DNA from 2 places in the Paenibacillus sp. LRG-1 genome. Region 2 is predicted to be linked to the other one. Evidence: riboswitches for the same ligand, from Rfam matches in the RefSeq annotation. Region 2 holds a riboswitch; the other holds the start of a gene.

The links. A riboswitch is a leader RNA that binds a small molecule or an ion and turns the genes downstream of it on or off. The one in region 2 is predicted to bind FMN.
Region 1: another riboswitch for FMN. It lies ahead of ribE (riboflavin synthase); the one in region 2 lies ahead of ACUUJN_RS06550 (DMT family transporter).

The regions. Positions count from the first base shown of each region.
Region 1 covers NZ_CM170126.1:3,618,731-3,626,496, forward strand. Annotated here, with positions in the region: gene ACUUJN_RS16070 (protein-glutamine gamma-glutamyltransferase) at 93-815, shown strand; gene ytfJ (GerW family sporulation protein) at 907-1,398, opposite strand; gene ACUUJN_RS16080 (DUF2953 domain-containing protein) at 1,528-2,241, opposite strand; gene scpB (SMC-Scp complex subunit ScpB) at 2,408-3,019, opposite strand; gene ACUUJN_RS16090 (segregation and condensation protein A) at 2,988-3,782, opposite strand; gene ribH (6,7-dimethyl-8-ribityllumazine synthase) at 3,955-4,419, opposite strand; gene ribB (3,4-dihydroxy-2-butanone-4-phosphate synthase) at 4,499-5,182, opposite strand; gene ribE (riboflavin synthase) at 5,243-5,908, opposite strand; FMN riboswitch at 6,240-6,413, opposite strand; gene ACUUJN_RS16110 (IDEAL domain-containing protein) at 6,482-6,949, opposite strand; gene ACUUJN_RS16115 (thiamine pyrophosphate-dependent enzyme) at 7,169-7,766, opposite strand, start outside.
Region 2 covers NZ_CM170126.1:1,502,313-1,510,078, forward strand. Annotated here, with positions in the region: gene ACUUJN_RS06535 (GbsR/MarR family transcriptional regulator) at 1-155, shown strand, start outside; gene ACUUJN_RS06540 (carboxylesterase/lipase family protein) at 309-1,790, shown strand; gene ACUUJN_RS06545 (methyl-accepting chemotaxis protein) at 1,936-3,966, opposite strand; gene ACUUJN_RS06550 (DMT family transporter) at 4,207-5,154, opposite strand; FMN riboswitch at 5,327-5,471, opposite strand; gene ACUUJN_RS06555 (ABC transporter permease) at 5,593-6,288, opposite strand; gene ACUUJN_RS06560 (ABC transporter ATP-binding protein) at 6,281-7,204, opposite strand; gene ACUUJN_RS06565 (sensor histidine kinase) at 7,313-7,766, opposite strand, start outside.

The DNA.
Region 1 (7,766 bases), 2.1 Mb from region 2:
TCGCTTTCTTTCTACACAAACTAAGCAACATCCCTCCCTGAATACATATATATTAGTTACTAAACGTTAAATATGGATCGAGGGGTTATAACATGCAGCGACTACAGTTTGAAATGATTTTAAGATCACGGATTGTAGAGTCCGCAGAAGCATTACACCGTAGTGGTGTATCCTTTGCCACATTTTCTACCGCACGTTGCAACCAGCAATTTTGGGATTTAACGGAAAAAGGTGGCTTTCAGATCAAAGCAGGTGTCACACCGGCACAGGGGATCAGAGATATCTTTTTAAACGGACATCAATACGCTTTTGAATGTGCAACAGCTATGGTTATTGTGCTGTACAAAGGAGTGCTGGATTCCATTTTGGAAAGTGAGTTTAATCGGATTTTTGCAGATATGCTGCTGTATGACTGGCACTATGACAGCGACCTCAGACTCATACAGCAGCAAGGAAGTCATAAAGCGGCTCCCGGCGATATTCTGTATTTCAACAATCCGGATGTGTCGTCTGAAACATTGGAATGGAAAGGAGAAAATGTCGTTAAGCTGAAGGAAGACTTGTTTTATGGACATGGGATTGGCATCTTGCCGGCGAAGGGTATTATCGATTCCCTAAATCAACATCGTCGACCGGAAGCCACGGTATCTGCTTATTTGACGGATGAAGTGATCTATCCGGACTTCATCTACCTATCCCAGTTTGCTGCCGAAGGAAATCGAAAAAATGAAATCTCGCTGCATACTTTGTATCAACAGGAATACAGTCACCATATACATGCTGTCATTGGGGGAAGGCAGTATATTCGGGGATAGGGCCAAGTACAAGCAGAAAAGAAGGTATTCCTTAGCCTATACTCGGCTTTGGGATACCTTCCTGAGAGAACGCTTTTAATTTCAATAACTTTTACAAGTAAGCCGGGCCAGAATTACTGTGATCCGTAGCAACATCTACAGGTACCTGTGGGGGTGGAGTCTGCAAGTTGCCGCCTGCGTTCTGGAAGATAGACTGAACCTTATCAATCAGGTATGGCGTGGAGTCAATGAGCTTCTCAATCAGATGCGTTTGATTGTCCAATGGAACGATTTGTGCCCCCTGTTTGCCAACAACCAGAAAAGCAATGGGATGAATAGATACACCACCACCGCTACCGCCTCCAAAAGGATGCCCTTCCTTCCCGCTATGATTACCCGACGCCGAGGAAGTATGAAGTGCCTCTTCGTCTACGTTAAAATCACTTCCTCCGGCAGCGAAACCAAATCCTACCTTACTGATTGGCAAAATAACGGAACCATCGGGTGTTTCCACTGCGTCTCCTACAATCGTATTCACATCTACCATGGCTTTGATGTTTTCCATTGCGGTTTGCATGAGCCCTTGAATCGGGTGATCTGACATGATTTATTCCTCCTCTGCTTATCTCAAGCGTAGACTGCCTTTTCTTTCGCTATTGTGCGCAGGGGTTCAAGGAAATATGTATGTCATTCGATAGTTCAGAAAGGATTGAGTTTCACCTCTCTCCACAGTTTATCTTTCACTGTTAGCTTGAACATCCTCGGTTTTTTTGGAAAAAACCCGTTTCCACGCCTCCGGTCCACCCGGAACGCGCCATATGCGGTAAGCTAACATAAGCATAGAGAAAATCAAATAACCAAGCGACATATTTGCTTCACAGGTCAAGGTGGTAGTAAAACGTAAGCGATCCACCCAATAGGGCACGACAAACAGCTTCGGGATACAGTCCACACGTACAAAGCTGGTAGCAAAACCGATCAAGGTCGTTTTCAATCCCCATAAAATACCGGTTGAGGTAGCTGTATAAGCCGCATCAGCAAGACTTATATTGGTAGACCATTCCATTTTGGACAACGTCACATGCGCCAAGGTATGTCGCAACCATCGATGTAAGGATTTCGTTCCCTTGAGCAAAACCCGTATATCATGTATAAATTGCTTTATTTTTTCTGTATCAATATTTCCGCTATCCACGGAAGCATCCGTTTTATGTATGTTTTTATTGCGGTCAAGCCGATAGAGAAGCCCTTTTTTTAAACCTGTTATGAGAATGGCCGGAATATCGTAATTCATTTTAATCATCCCGTATAGAAATCTGATCTCTAGATGCGCCCGATCATCATTGTCATGTTTGGCAATATCCAGCTTCAATCGAATACGAGAGAGCAGAATAGCCAGCACAAGTAATATAACGACGATGATGGCGATACTGATCCATTTCCACACTGGCGAGTCCTCCCTACCTTTTTGCTATAGATATCATGGCAAAAATAGTATGACCGTTCGCCGGAAAATCATGCATCTTAAAATACCAACAGCCAGCCCCCAACTACGTGAGGACTGGCTGTCTGTTTGAGCTTTACATAAGTGAGCCGCAAGATCCGGAGCAACTTTATTGGGATTCAAGATCTAGATCGTTGGCCGCAGGCTGGCTGCTCTCCAGACGCTCGAACAATAATTGAGTCTCTTCCTCCAAATTGTCCGAATCCTCGAACAACTCCGGTTGCGGTAGATCTGCCAAAGAGCCCAGACCGAAATAATCCAAAAATGATTTCGTCGTTCCGTACAATATTGGCCGTCCGATGGCTTCAGCTCGACCTTTCTCTTCAATGAGCTCCTTGTTGACCAGTGTATGTATGGCCCGCTCGGATTTGACACCCCGAATCTCTTCGATTTCAACTCTTGTAATGGGCTGGCGGTAGGCAACAATGGCCAGCGTCTCCAAAGCAGCTTGAGACAGTGAGGCACGTGCCGGAGAGTATGCGAGCTTTTCAAAGTAAGGTGCATGTTCGGATAAAGTTGCAAGCTGATAATGACCGGCAATACGGACAAGTTGCAAGCCCCTTCCCCCCTGCTCCATGTCCTGCTTCATATCTTCCAAGCACTGTTCAACCAGCTCTTGCTGCTGCTCTACAATGTCGGCGATCTGCTTGGTGGACAACCCTTCCTCTCCTGCGAGAAACAGCAGTCCCTCAATAATTGATTTCAGCTTCAGATAATCCATTAACCCGTAAATCCCCTCTCCACTCCATTACAATATCATCGAAAAGCTTCTCCTGATAACAGAAAATTTGCTTCATTTTCATCAGTTCAAGGATAGCCAAAAAGGTCACAACCACCTCATGCCGATACATATCCTCATGCATCAGCTTGGAGAACAGTAGCCGTCCTCCGTTCCCCAGCATCTCTAACGCCCCGATAACTTGCCGGATACGGTCCTTAACTGAAATTTCGTCTCGATGAACACGGGTTACCGTCGTACGTCGTTCTGCTTTGCGCAAAGCACGCTGAAAGGCCGCGACCAAATCGCTTGCATGCAGCCCATGCACCGGATTTGCGGGTTCAGTGGGCAGGAATGCGCTTAGATCTTCTGGCTCCTTGCCATAAATTAGACTCCGCTCCCACTCACGTTCACTTAGATGGCGAGCAATCCCTTTATATTTACGATACTCCACCAGCTTGCGGACCAGTTCCTCACGTGGATCATAATCCTCTTCCTCATAAAAATCCAAATCGTCATATTCCATCACAGGTGGCTTGGGAAGCAACAATTTACTCTTAATAGATAAGAGCGTCGCCGCCATCACTAGAAACTCGCTCGTAATGTCCAGTTCCAGCTCCTGCATACTGTGCAAAAAAGCCATATACTGATCAGTAATATCGCTAATCGGGATATCCTGAATGTCGATCTCGGCTTTATCAATCAGATGCAACAGTAGATCCAGCGGACCCTCGAATGTTTCCAGCTTGTAGTTTACGACTGTCAATGTGCTTCCCCCTGCCTTACTCCAATCATCATTCAACAATACCTTTCCCTATAGCACTTATGCTCTACGTTATCAATCCCTCTTTCTGTAGTATATACGTCATCGCCTTGCTTAACAATCCAATCCCTTTTCACCTTGCAGTTTATACCGTTCTATTCAGCTATTCCTATAATTAAAATTGCTTGCCGAGATTGGCCATTTCAATCGCAGCCAATGCAGAATCCCAACCTTTATTACCAGCCTTCGTACCTGCTCGTTCAATAGCCTGTTCAATGTTTTCTGTCGTCACTACCCCAAAAATAACAGGCACTCCCGTTTTCAGGCTGCTTGCTGCCACACCCTTGGCCACTTCATTGCAGACGATATCATAATGTGAAGTAGAACCACGGATGACCGTACCCAGCGTAATTACGGCATCATATTTGCCGCTTGCAGCCATTTTTTGTGCAATCAGTGAAATTTCAAATGCACCCGGAACCCAGGCTACATCAATTTCATCTTCCTGCGCACCATGTCGTTGAAGGGCGTCAATTGCGCCGCTTAACAGCTTGCTCGTAATAAACTCATTAAATCTGCCCACCACAATACCATATTTTAAACCGTTCGATACGAGATTACCTTCTAGAAAACGTGCCATGTTTAATCAACCTCTCATAGTTTAATTATTTAGGGACTTCGGATAATACTTCAGATTTACTTGGAACCGAGATGTATTTTTACAATGACAAACGACGACGGTAGTCCACCAAATGCTGAATACTGATCAGTTTCAATTGATGTCGCTTGGCGACCACTGCCAGATCAGGCAGGCGGGCCATTGAGCCATCTTCCTTTATAATTTCGCAAATGACCCCAGCAGGCTTGAAGCCACTGAGTCGGGCCAGATCAACAGCCGCTTCAGTGTGACCAGCACGCTGCAAGACACCACCATCGCGAGCAATCAGCGGGAACATGTGACCAGGCTTGCGGAAATCACTTCCTGTGACTGCTTCGTCTGCCAAGGCGCGTACAGTCAAGGAGCGCTCGGCCGCTGAAATACCCGTTGTTGTCTCCATATGATCTACCGATACCGTAAAGGCAGTACCGTGGAAATCTGTATTTTGCTCTACCATAGGATGCAATTCCAAAGCCTCAGCTCTTTGTCGTGTGATTGGCACACAGACCAACCCGCGACCTTCTGTAATCATGAAATTAATGACCTCAGGCGACGCTTTTTCAGCCAAAGCGATAAAATCGCCTTCATTTTCGCGCTGTTCATCATCCACTACAATAACGACTTTACCGTTTTTTAAATCCTCCAACGCTTCTTCGATGGAATCCAAACGAATCTCTTCGTCATGTTCCAACTCGCCATGCTCTATGACGTTCGCCATTGCACTTGTTTGGCTACCTCTATCCATAACACTTTCCTCCTTATGTCTTGTGCCACGAATGCTCCTAAACAGGCTTACCATTCAATATCAGGCAAAGCCGTGTTTCGCCAAATAGTCCAAACTGAGAGGAGCTTCTTCTACTCTCTCCGCCTCCGCTGCACCTCTGTAATTTAAAAGCTGTTCTACATATTTGCCCAAAATATCACATTCGATATTGACGGTATCCCCCTCACGTTTGGCTTGTAAGGCCGTTTCGGATAAAGTGTGGGGAATAATAGATACGGCAAAGGTATCTCCCGTACGCTGTGCGACTGTGAGGCTGATACCATCAATTGTGATTGACCCTTTGAGTAGAATATATTTAAATAATGTTTGATTTTTAGGCTCAACTTCGAACACAACTGCATTCTGGTCTGATGTCACCCCTCGAATCGTTCCCGTCCCGTCCACATGTCCTTGCACGATGTGTCCTCCGAACCTTCCACTCGCCGTCATCGCTCGCTCCAGATTGACTCGGCTGCCGGATCTCAACTCTTTCAGATTAGTGCTGCGAAAGGTTTCCGGCATCACATCAACCTTAAAGTCTTTCGAACCAATCCGTATCGCGGTCAGGCAAACGCCATTCACCGAGACACTGTCTCCTATCTTCAAATCGCCCAACACCACGGAACCCGAAATCCCCAGCACCATCGCTTCACCGCTTTTGGAAATAGTTTGAATGCGACCCACTTCCTCAACTAATCCGGTAAACATGCCTTCACTCCTTTCCACTACATTTCAGTTTATCCCTAATTCATCAGCTATAAGCGCAAAAAACCCCCAGTTCGGATTCAATCCGTCATGGGGGTGATGAGAGTCACATTTGTAGTATACAAGCGCAGTTCATATGCATCTTAAGACGACATGAAATCATAGGTTTGCCAATAGAAAGCATGACTGAGGATACAACCAAATACGCTCAGAACACCCATCAAAAAGAAAGCTTAAGCAAGCTATCGCCCGATGCTGTCCTACAACGAAATAAGCCGTACGCACAATTGGGTATGCTAAAAATCGGCACATGTCACGTCATGCACATGCGCTTCGTATCCTTCTCCCATCCAGACTATACTGTCGGTCCCGGATTTGCACCAGGTCCACCTTCTGCCGATCATTCAGCATCCGGGTCACGGACTAAGCCATGCTGTTTCTCACAAAAACGATCCACAAACATGTCATCACCGCCGGTGGGGAATTTCGCCCCGCCCCGAAGGATCTTGCTCTTATTTAATTGAATTAACATTAAACTTGTTACGTATATTAGCACCGACTTCTAAAAAAAGCAAGTTATCTAATAGAAGCGCCTGCTTTGGTTTTGACATATTGGCTGGAGAGTTCTTCAAACCAGGTTTTATCATTCATATGAAGCGCCAAGTCAATCAGATCGGCCAGCTCCTCGACTCCCAACTCTGTTGCATGATCAAAGGTAATTACGGCTGAAGCAACAGGTCCCCGCCCTTCCTCAGAACATGCCTCATAATCCAGTCGCACATCAACATGTCCGTCAATAAACTCGCATTTCAGAAAATAAATAATTTCACACATTAAAATGGGGCGTACTTGTGTTTCTAACACGCAATCCATCACCTTGGCAGAATAATGCTGGTTCGTCAGTGTGAATTTGTGTTCTGTCGCTGCCAGCGAGGCCCGTCCAAAATCGTCCGTAAACTTTAGTTCTACTGGCTTGATGTTCATAACCTTAGGGATCTGCTTCTTTATAATTTCGATTATTTCAACTGTATTCAGCTTAATCATTACCTGCACCTCATTGCATCTTAAAATTCAGAAGAAAACTTTTTAACGTGCCTCTTATAGGCCTCCACTCCTATATCGGAAATCATTACCTGTTTTTTTATGCTTGAACCCATAAACGACAAAAAAGATTCTTTGCGCAATAAGCGCAAAGAATCTTGATCGAACCACTACAGTAACAGCGGCTAACAATGCTAATCGATGATTATGCAAAAAACAGAATTATAGCTCTGAAATTTCATGTTTCTTTTTCAGGGTAGTCCAGCGACGCTCAATCTCCTGCTCAAAGGTAGCCAGCGTAGCCTCTTCCTTGAGAAGATGCTTCGTTTTACCCATTAATTTCAACCATTCTGCAGCTGGAATCCGTTTTCCCTTGTCTTCCGGATTATACGTAATCGTCGTACTGCCTTGCTCTATTTCGTACAAAGGAAAGAAACAGGACTCGACTGCGGCGCCCACAATGCTGGTGCCCAGTCTGTCTTCGGATTTCCAATTCAGCGGGCAGGCGCACAGGATCTTACCATAGGCCGTACCCACGTTGTTCGCATACCATTGAGCTTTGGCTGCTTTACGCAGCATATCCTGCGGATGACTTTCAGCTGCTGTAAAAGCATACGGAATGTTACAAGCAGCCATGATTTGCACGGTATCCTTGTGATGCCCTTGCTTTCCTTTTTGCATTTTCCCTACACCCGACGTACTGGTCATGTGACCGAGCGGAGTGGAGTACGATTGCTGTGAACCTGTATTCATGTACCCTTCGTTATCATATTCCAACATGATCAGCTTATGATTACGCAGAGCCGCACCAATCGCAGAA
Region 2 (7,766 bases):
GTGAAGAGTACGAGGAATTTAAGGCGATTCTTCAGCAAGACCGATTGAAAATGAAGCAGGCCGTCGCTTATTATAAGTGGCTAGACCGACTAATTGACTCTATGGAAAGCGAAGAAATTTACAAGCTGATTCCCAAAGAAGAAGTTCGGGATTAATCGTTATTTCCCTATCTTGTTTATAAAAATGCCGGAGCGCAAAAGTGCTTCCGGTATTTTTTGGTTTGGCCGTGTGCAAAGGGTATAATAGAGATATGTAAAGATTGATATTATACCGTTGTGTTGAAGATACGAAATAAAGGAGGCTTCATGATGGAGAGTATTACAGTACATACTCGTTTAGGTCAATTACGTGGGGAAACGGGGAATGGATATCATGTATGGAAAGGTATCCCATATGCACAGCCTCCTGTTGGAAAACTACGTTTTCACGCGCCCCAGCCTTTGGAGTCTTGGGAGGGTGTACGGGCTGCGACGAGTTTTGGGCCAATCTGTCCGCAACCTATGCCATCCGCTGAAAGCATGACTGGAAATCTGGTGGAACCGCCTAAGCAGTCAGAGGATTGCTTATACCTGAACGTTTGGACACCTGCTTCGAAGGCACCTGAGAAGGGACGCCCGGTGATGGTGTGGATTCATGGCGGTGCCTTTGTCACGGGGTCCGGGATTATACCTTTATATGACGGGGAACGCATGGCGAAGAGTGGCGATGTTGTGGTTGTTACGATCAATTATCGATTAGGGCCGTTAGGATTTTTGCATCTGACTCCAAAGGGAGATGGCCTGACCTCTAATGCGGGACTGCTGGATCAGATCGCTGCGCTGGAATGGGTTAGGGATCACATCTCTGCCTTTGGCGGTAACTCGGACGAAGTAACGGTGTTCGGTGAATCGGCAGGGGCGATGAGTATTGCCGCTTTATTGGCGATGCCAGCAGCTGAGGGACTGTTCCAGCGTGCGATTTTGCAGAGTGGTGCGTCGCAGGTATTGTCAACTTCACAGGCTGAACAAGTGACGGCTGTGTATCTGCAGCAGCTGGGTGTGGACACTCAGCATCCAGAACGGTTGTTTACGCTGCCGACAGATGCGCTGATGCTAGCTATGGCGAAGACGCATGAAGTCATCGGACCAGGGATGGCGATGATCTATCAACCTGTCGTGGACGGTGTGACCTTGCCAGATGTACCGCTGTCTGCAATCGCGCAAGGTTCAGCAAAGCAGGTATCCGTTTTGATTGGAACGAACTTGCATGAGGGGGCCTATTTCATCCGAAAAGAATCCCATCTAATGAACAAGTCAACAGCGAGTCAGGCATTGGAGATGATGACGGGCATGTCAGACATCGGCGACCTGATAGAACCATTTCCGGTTACGATTGAGGGACAGGCGCAAATGTTGACTGATCTATTTTTTTGGCGTCCTGCGTTGGCTCTTGCTGTTGCGCAGTCGGCGCATACGCCTGTATGGATGTATCGTTTTGATTGGACATTGCCGGGGCATCCTACCTTTGGACAAGCGGTTCACGGTGCCGAAATTGCGTTTGTTTTCGATAATCTGGAGCTGCTAGGTAAGCTTGGATTAGAGATTCAACCGTCGATGCAGAAGCTGGCTCAAGCTATGCAGCAGGCATGGGTTGCTTTTGCACGTGATGGGAAGCCTGTGCTGTCGGAGGCGGCTTGGCCAATGTACGACAGGGAAGAGCGGACTACAGCTATTTTCCATCAGGATATTAAGGTAGAGCACGACCCCGAAGGAGATAGACGCCGTCAGTTAATCGGTCAGATGACCCTATAAGTAGACAAGAGAGAGAGCATCCTAAGAACTCTAATGTAAAAAGCCTTCGCCCGTAATTTGTATACGGACGAAGGCTTTTGTTAGTCATAAGATGTATTGCTGTTCATTCTTACTTGCATGAAATTGCAACGATGCAATGTGTAAGTTAAATCTTAAATCGCTTAACCAGCTGTTGCAAATCCTGCGCCATGTTGGACAACTCCTGAGACGAAGATGCGATTTCCTCCATGGCCGCCATTTGCTCCTGAGCGGCAGCAGATGTTGTCTGTGAACTGTCCGCTGAATTGCGAGACAGACTTGCCAAATGGGTGACAGTAGCGGAAACTTCCTCTGTACTGGCTGAGATTTGTTCAGCTGCAGCGGATACACTTTGAATTTGTTCCACGATATGAGATGTAGAGCGTTCAATATTCGTAAATGCACCTTCTGCATCTTGGCTAATACGTAATCCTTCACCTACCTGGTTACGAACATTACCGTTCATGGTAGCGGTGGAGCGTTGAATCAAATCGAGCATCTGAGTAATGATCTGACTGATGGAATCCGCGCTTTCCTTGGATTGCTCAGACAGCTTGCGTACCTCTATAGCGACTACGGCAAATCCACGCCCGGCTTCGCCTGCTCTGGAAGCTTCAATAGACGCGTTCAGAGACAACAAATTGGTTTGCTTGGCAATAGCGGCAATAGCTGTATTCATCTGCTTCGCATCGTCTGAGAGCTGGGATAGCTCATCCATCAGGCTAGCTGTTTGGCTTACAGCTTCCAGAATACGGTCCATTTGTGTCCGCACATGGCTGATCATTTGACTGCCTTGAGCCACATCATGCTCGGTTTGTCCTGCTGAATCCACGATGGAGCTTGCCGATTCGGCAATGGTGCTGACACCCTTCGCCATTTCTTCAACGGCATTAGCGGTTTGCTCGGACGCCTCGGCGCTGGTGGCTGCATTTTCCGCGGATTCCATAACCGTTTCCGCTACGTGTTGTACGGACTCCGTCGTTTGCTCTGTGCTTTCCTTGATCATCAGAGAAGAGGAAGCAAGTCGGGAGGACGTTTGATTGACCTCGGAAACCATCGTATGCAAGGAATGCGTCATCTGGTCAAAATTCTGTGCCAGTTCGCCGAACTCATCCTTGCTGGATAGATTAACACGTTCGGTCAGATTTCCGTCACGGACGATGCGTGTTCCTGCTTGCAGCTTGCGCAGCGGAATTAAGAACGAGCGGACCATAAGCACAATGATGATTGCAGCGGCAAGTATGGAAATGACAATCACAATCAGGCTTTGCTTCAGAATCGGTTGGGCTGCATCACTGTAATCCTCCAGATCCGACAGTGCGACAATGCTCCAACCGGTGAGAGGGTCCTTAAGTGTAAAGGCCAGCATATCTCGATTCATAAATTGAATTTGCGACATGGAAGGAGTATCATTTTCGACGGTTGTCGCCACTTCGGGAAGTCCCTCTATGGCGTCAGCAGGTTTTTTGCCTGCCTTGTTAAAGGCTGTTCCAGTCCCAGATACAACTTTATGTTCAGAATCAACAATAATGAGTCCTCCGCGTTCACCAATCTTGACAGACTGCAGACTTTCACCCATTTTGTCCAGATTCAAAGCCAATGAAACAGCTCCTTCACCGTCCTCCAGCGTTCCCGATATATTAACGACTAAATTCCCTGTCGTGACGCTGGCAACTGGAACACCGACGAATACCTTGCCCTTTTCCAGCATTGCATTTTTGTACCATTTTCTCTCCCGGGGGTCATAATCGTCCTCCTGTTTTTTCGGCGAACGTATGTATTGCCCTTTCGCATTGCCGAGAAGCGCGGCATCTAGCTCGGGATGAGCCTTGACGATGACATCCAACTTTTTCTGAAGGGCCTCTTGGTTGGTACCAATGGAATCAGATTTGATTTCAGTGGTAAGCACGTCCAGATCTTTCATAATGGGCGCTACATACTGATTGACATTGCTTCGGATCAGATACAGATTCGTATATACGGAACCGCCCATTTGCTGACTGAGTTGTGTCGTAGCCCCCTGATAGGAAAAGTACCCGATAAGTACGCTCGGAATCAATAACACAGCCAAAAAAGATATTATTAATCTTGTCCTCATTAAATAAAACTGCTTGAGAAACCTGTTCCACCACGGAACTGTTTGTTTTGTTTTAGTCATAGTTATTGCTCCTCTGTGTCTGATGATCACTACATTGTTTTATTCGACAGAAACCGACGAATTTTATAGATGTAATCTTTGAGAAACGAGGAATAATTGCATGTTTTAGACACTTTTTTCGGAAAATAGGTCTAAAGAACTATGATTTATATGAATACGAATACATAAAAAGCCAAATCAGAGATGCAAAAGCATCTTCACGATTTGGCTTGGGTGAGTCATGAAAGGGACATTGAACTGTTAATTTTTTTGCTGACGTGAAATCATAAAGAGCGTAATCCAGATGAGCATAAAACCAGTCAATTGCGCTACAGTGACAATTTGCTGAAATGCGATCCAGTTAATCACGACACCAACCATGGGGAAGCTTAATTCTGCCATCGTAGCATAAGACGCTTTGGTCGTACTTAAGCCTTTGTAATACAACAATAAGCTAAGAAGACCCGGAAGCAATGCCTGCAATAGCAGATTGATAATCACAGCTGCGCCCGCCCATGTACCGGCAGGCATATTCCATGGCGCATGCTCTACGGAGGTGAGGACAATCAGCAGAGGGAGCGCGACCATGAAGCGGAGGGAGGTTACCGTTTCATATTTCATTGAACGAAGCAAGTAACTTCCCATGACTGTCGAACCGCCCCACAGAACTGCTGCACCGAGTGCAAGTAGACTACCGACCTGGACAAAATCACGAACATGTCCGAAGGGGAGCGACCAACCGAAGGTCAGAAGATACGTCCCGAACAGAGCGACGACAATTAATAATCCAAAATGACGCGGCAACATTTCCTTCAAAATAATACGAGCTAGAATAATAGCGACCAAGGGTTGAAGCTTCTGGAGTAAGAGTACAGCATTCAAATCACCATTGCTGAGTGCCATGGTGAAAATTACGCTGGCCAGAGCCGAGCCACCCCACGAGACGAACAAAATAGCGAAAACTTGACGAAGCCGTACCGCTTTGAGCTCCTCACGATGCTTCCACAACATCGGTGTCAGAGCGAGGAAAAGCAGCACATGCTCCATTAGTACAATTTGTGTTGAAGTAAATGACTTTAACAAAATAATACGAAACAGCGGGTCTGCGCCCCACAAGGCTGCTCCAATTGCGACCAGCCAAAAACCATTTTTCATGTGGGAGCTACGATCAAAACCTTTGGATGTTAGTACAGTAGAAGATTGACTCATACTCAATTAGCTCCTTGCGAATACAGGACCGGTGGCACAAAAACCCCCGTCCATGGCGAAAGGCCATGCAAGACGGGGGTTGATCAAATAAACTTGCCGCTTTATGCAAGTTAAATGAAGTTACTGCAAAACCAATAACGCAGTATTCATCCACTTCGCGGCATGTTGATATTTCGATCTTCTTCCATCCGGACTTTACCGTCGGCTTTGGCATCTCACCAAATCAGTCCGTATCCTGTTGCCAGATACAGAGTCGCGGGCTTAGCTCCATGAGCCATACCGCCGGTTGGGAATCTCACCCTACCCCGAAGATCCTTATTCCGTTTTTAATTTCTCCTATAGGATATACCTGTTTTAGAATGAAGTCCAGTGAAAAATGTGTGTATATCGAACAATGATTTTCATCTGTTTTTTGAAAGCGCTCTACGAAATTACATATTACGAGGTAATATCCTTATACTCAATACGTCGAATCGCCGCATAAGCCACAAGCATTCCCAGTATAGAGAAGCCGATTTGCACGGGGGCTATGGAGCTAAGTGTAGCGCCGTTATTATTGGAGAAAAGCAATGCTACAATCAGGATTGAGGTCACAATGGTGGTGGGTACAGAGTATCTTCGCATCCCCATATACAGCGGAACCAGTCCCATAAAGCTGGCAGCAACGGCATTGATTAACGTCCGTGCTGATTGTTGCCCCAGTATGGAAAGAGTAAGGTTATCCGGTACAATCAAAACAAACTGGTTGAGCAGATGAATAGCAGCCGTAATGATTATTTCCGAAATAATAATGGACAAGAACGTGAACAGTAATACGACCAAGAGTTTGGCGATCATCAGCTTTTGACGATGAATCGGATACATGAACAAGATCGTAATCGATTTGGACTTAAATTCCCCGACGATAAAGCGGCATAGGAGAACGGAAGCAAACACAATAAATGTAGCTCTTACAAAATTGTCTATTAGATCCAATAGTTGAGTGTACTGTGTGAATTCAGGTATTCCTTCACTTTGACTTTCCAGCGCAATAACACAGAGCAGCCCAAGAATGCATGCATTGGCGATCAGGGCTGAACGGATATAACCCGTCAGATGGAATTTTTTCAGCTCCAACTGCATCAATTTAAGCATGGAGATCACCTCCGTTTAACAGGCGAAAAAAGTAGTCTTCCAGCGTGCTGCTTTTCTGATGAATGGAATCCACCTCTATATCATTTAAGATGAGCGTCTTCGTAATTTGTTTCTGCGGTACATTTGTATCGTAAATACGTATACTCTGTTCATTTATCACCTTTATATTATTCAGGCTCAAATGATGGGAGAGGACGTAGGCCGCCTTCTTACAATCGTTGGTCGTAAATTCGATGTATTCCGTATTGGTTTCCCGCACCTGCTCCATCGATACTTCCTCAATCAGTCGTCCGTGATTAATCACGCCTACCGTATCCGCAATCTGCTCTATTTCCGCTAAAATATGACTGGACACGAGCAGGGTCATCCCATATTCCTTGCATAGCATGTGGAATAGTTGGCGGATTTCCTTGATTCCCACTGGGTCCAGACCATTAATGGGTTCATCCAAAATGAGTAACTCTGGCTTAGTCGCAATAGCGCGCGCAATCCCGAGACGTTGTTTCATTCCTAGCGAAAAATCCTTTACCGGCTTGTCATCTACATTTCGCAAATTCACTAATTCCAGGGCATCCCGAACAGCCTGCTTATTATAGTAGCCCATATATTCACAATGAAGTTCGAGATTTTGCTGTGCCGTCAGCCTGTCATAAAAAATCGGGTATTCAATAATTGAACCCATCCGTCCGAGCAGATGATACGACTTCGGCGTTAATTTTTCACCGAATAATTCAATTTCACCCGATGTCGGCTTGAGCAGATTCGTAATCATTTTCATTATCGTCGTCTTGCCTGCCCCGTTAGGACCGAGAAAGCCATAGGTTTCTCCCTTGCGCACATTCATACTGACTCCCGCTACAAGTTCGTTGCCCTTCAGGGCCTTGGTCAACTGATGTGTACGTATTACGTAAGTCATGGGTGTTCTCCCTTCGTATACTGCTGATAATTCAAGGATAAAGGGCGAAATGTTCATTTTTCTTTCGTGATTCTTACAAATTTATTAAGTTGAGCATGTTTAGTTCGACTAATAGTTGATTTTCTTCAATGTAAAAGAGAAGACCGTCCGCTCATATGGTCTACTAGTTAATTGAATTTCTCCGTTCATCGCTTCAACCAGGCGTTTGGCAATCGTAAGGCCCAGTCCGCTGCCTTGTACCGCCTTATTGCGGGAGTCCTCCAGTGTGTACATGCGTTCAAAAACCTTGTCCTGCTCAGATTCCTGTATGCCTTTCCCACGATCCCATATCTCGATACACACCGTATCCTGCTGTTCCGATAGAGCCAGACCCAGCGTCCGTCCGTCTGCCCCGTAGCGAATGGCATTCGAGATCAGATTGTTCAGTACCCGCCCAATCGCTCCTTCGTTCCCCAAGGCATGAATGGGGTGCTCTGGGATCTCAATATGCACAGTAAACCCCTGTGCGGTCAGCAGGTCATAAAACTCCAAAATACTGCGTCTGCACAGTTCTCCCACTTCT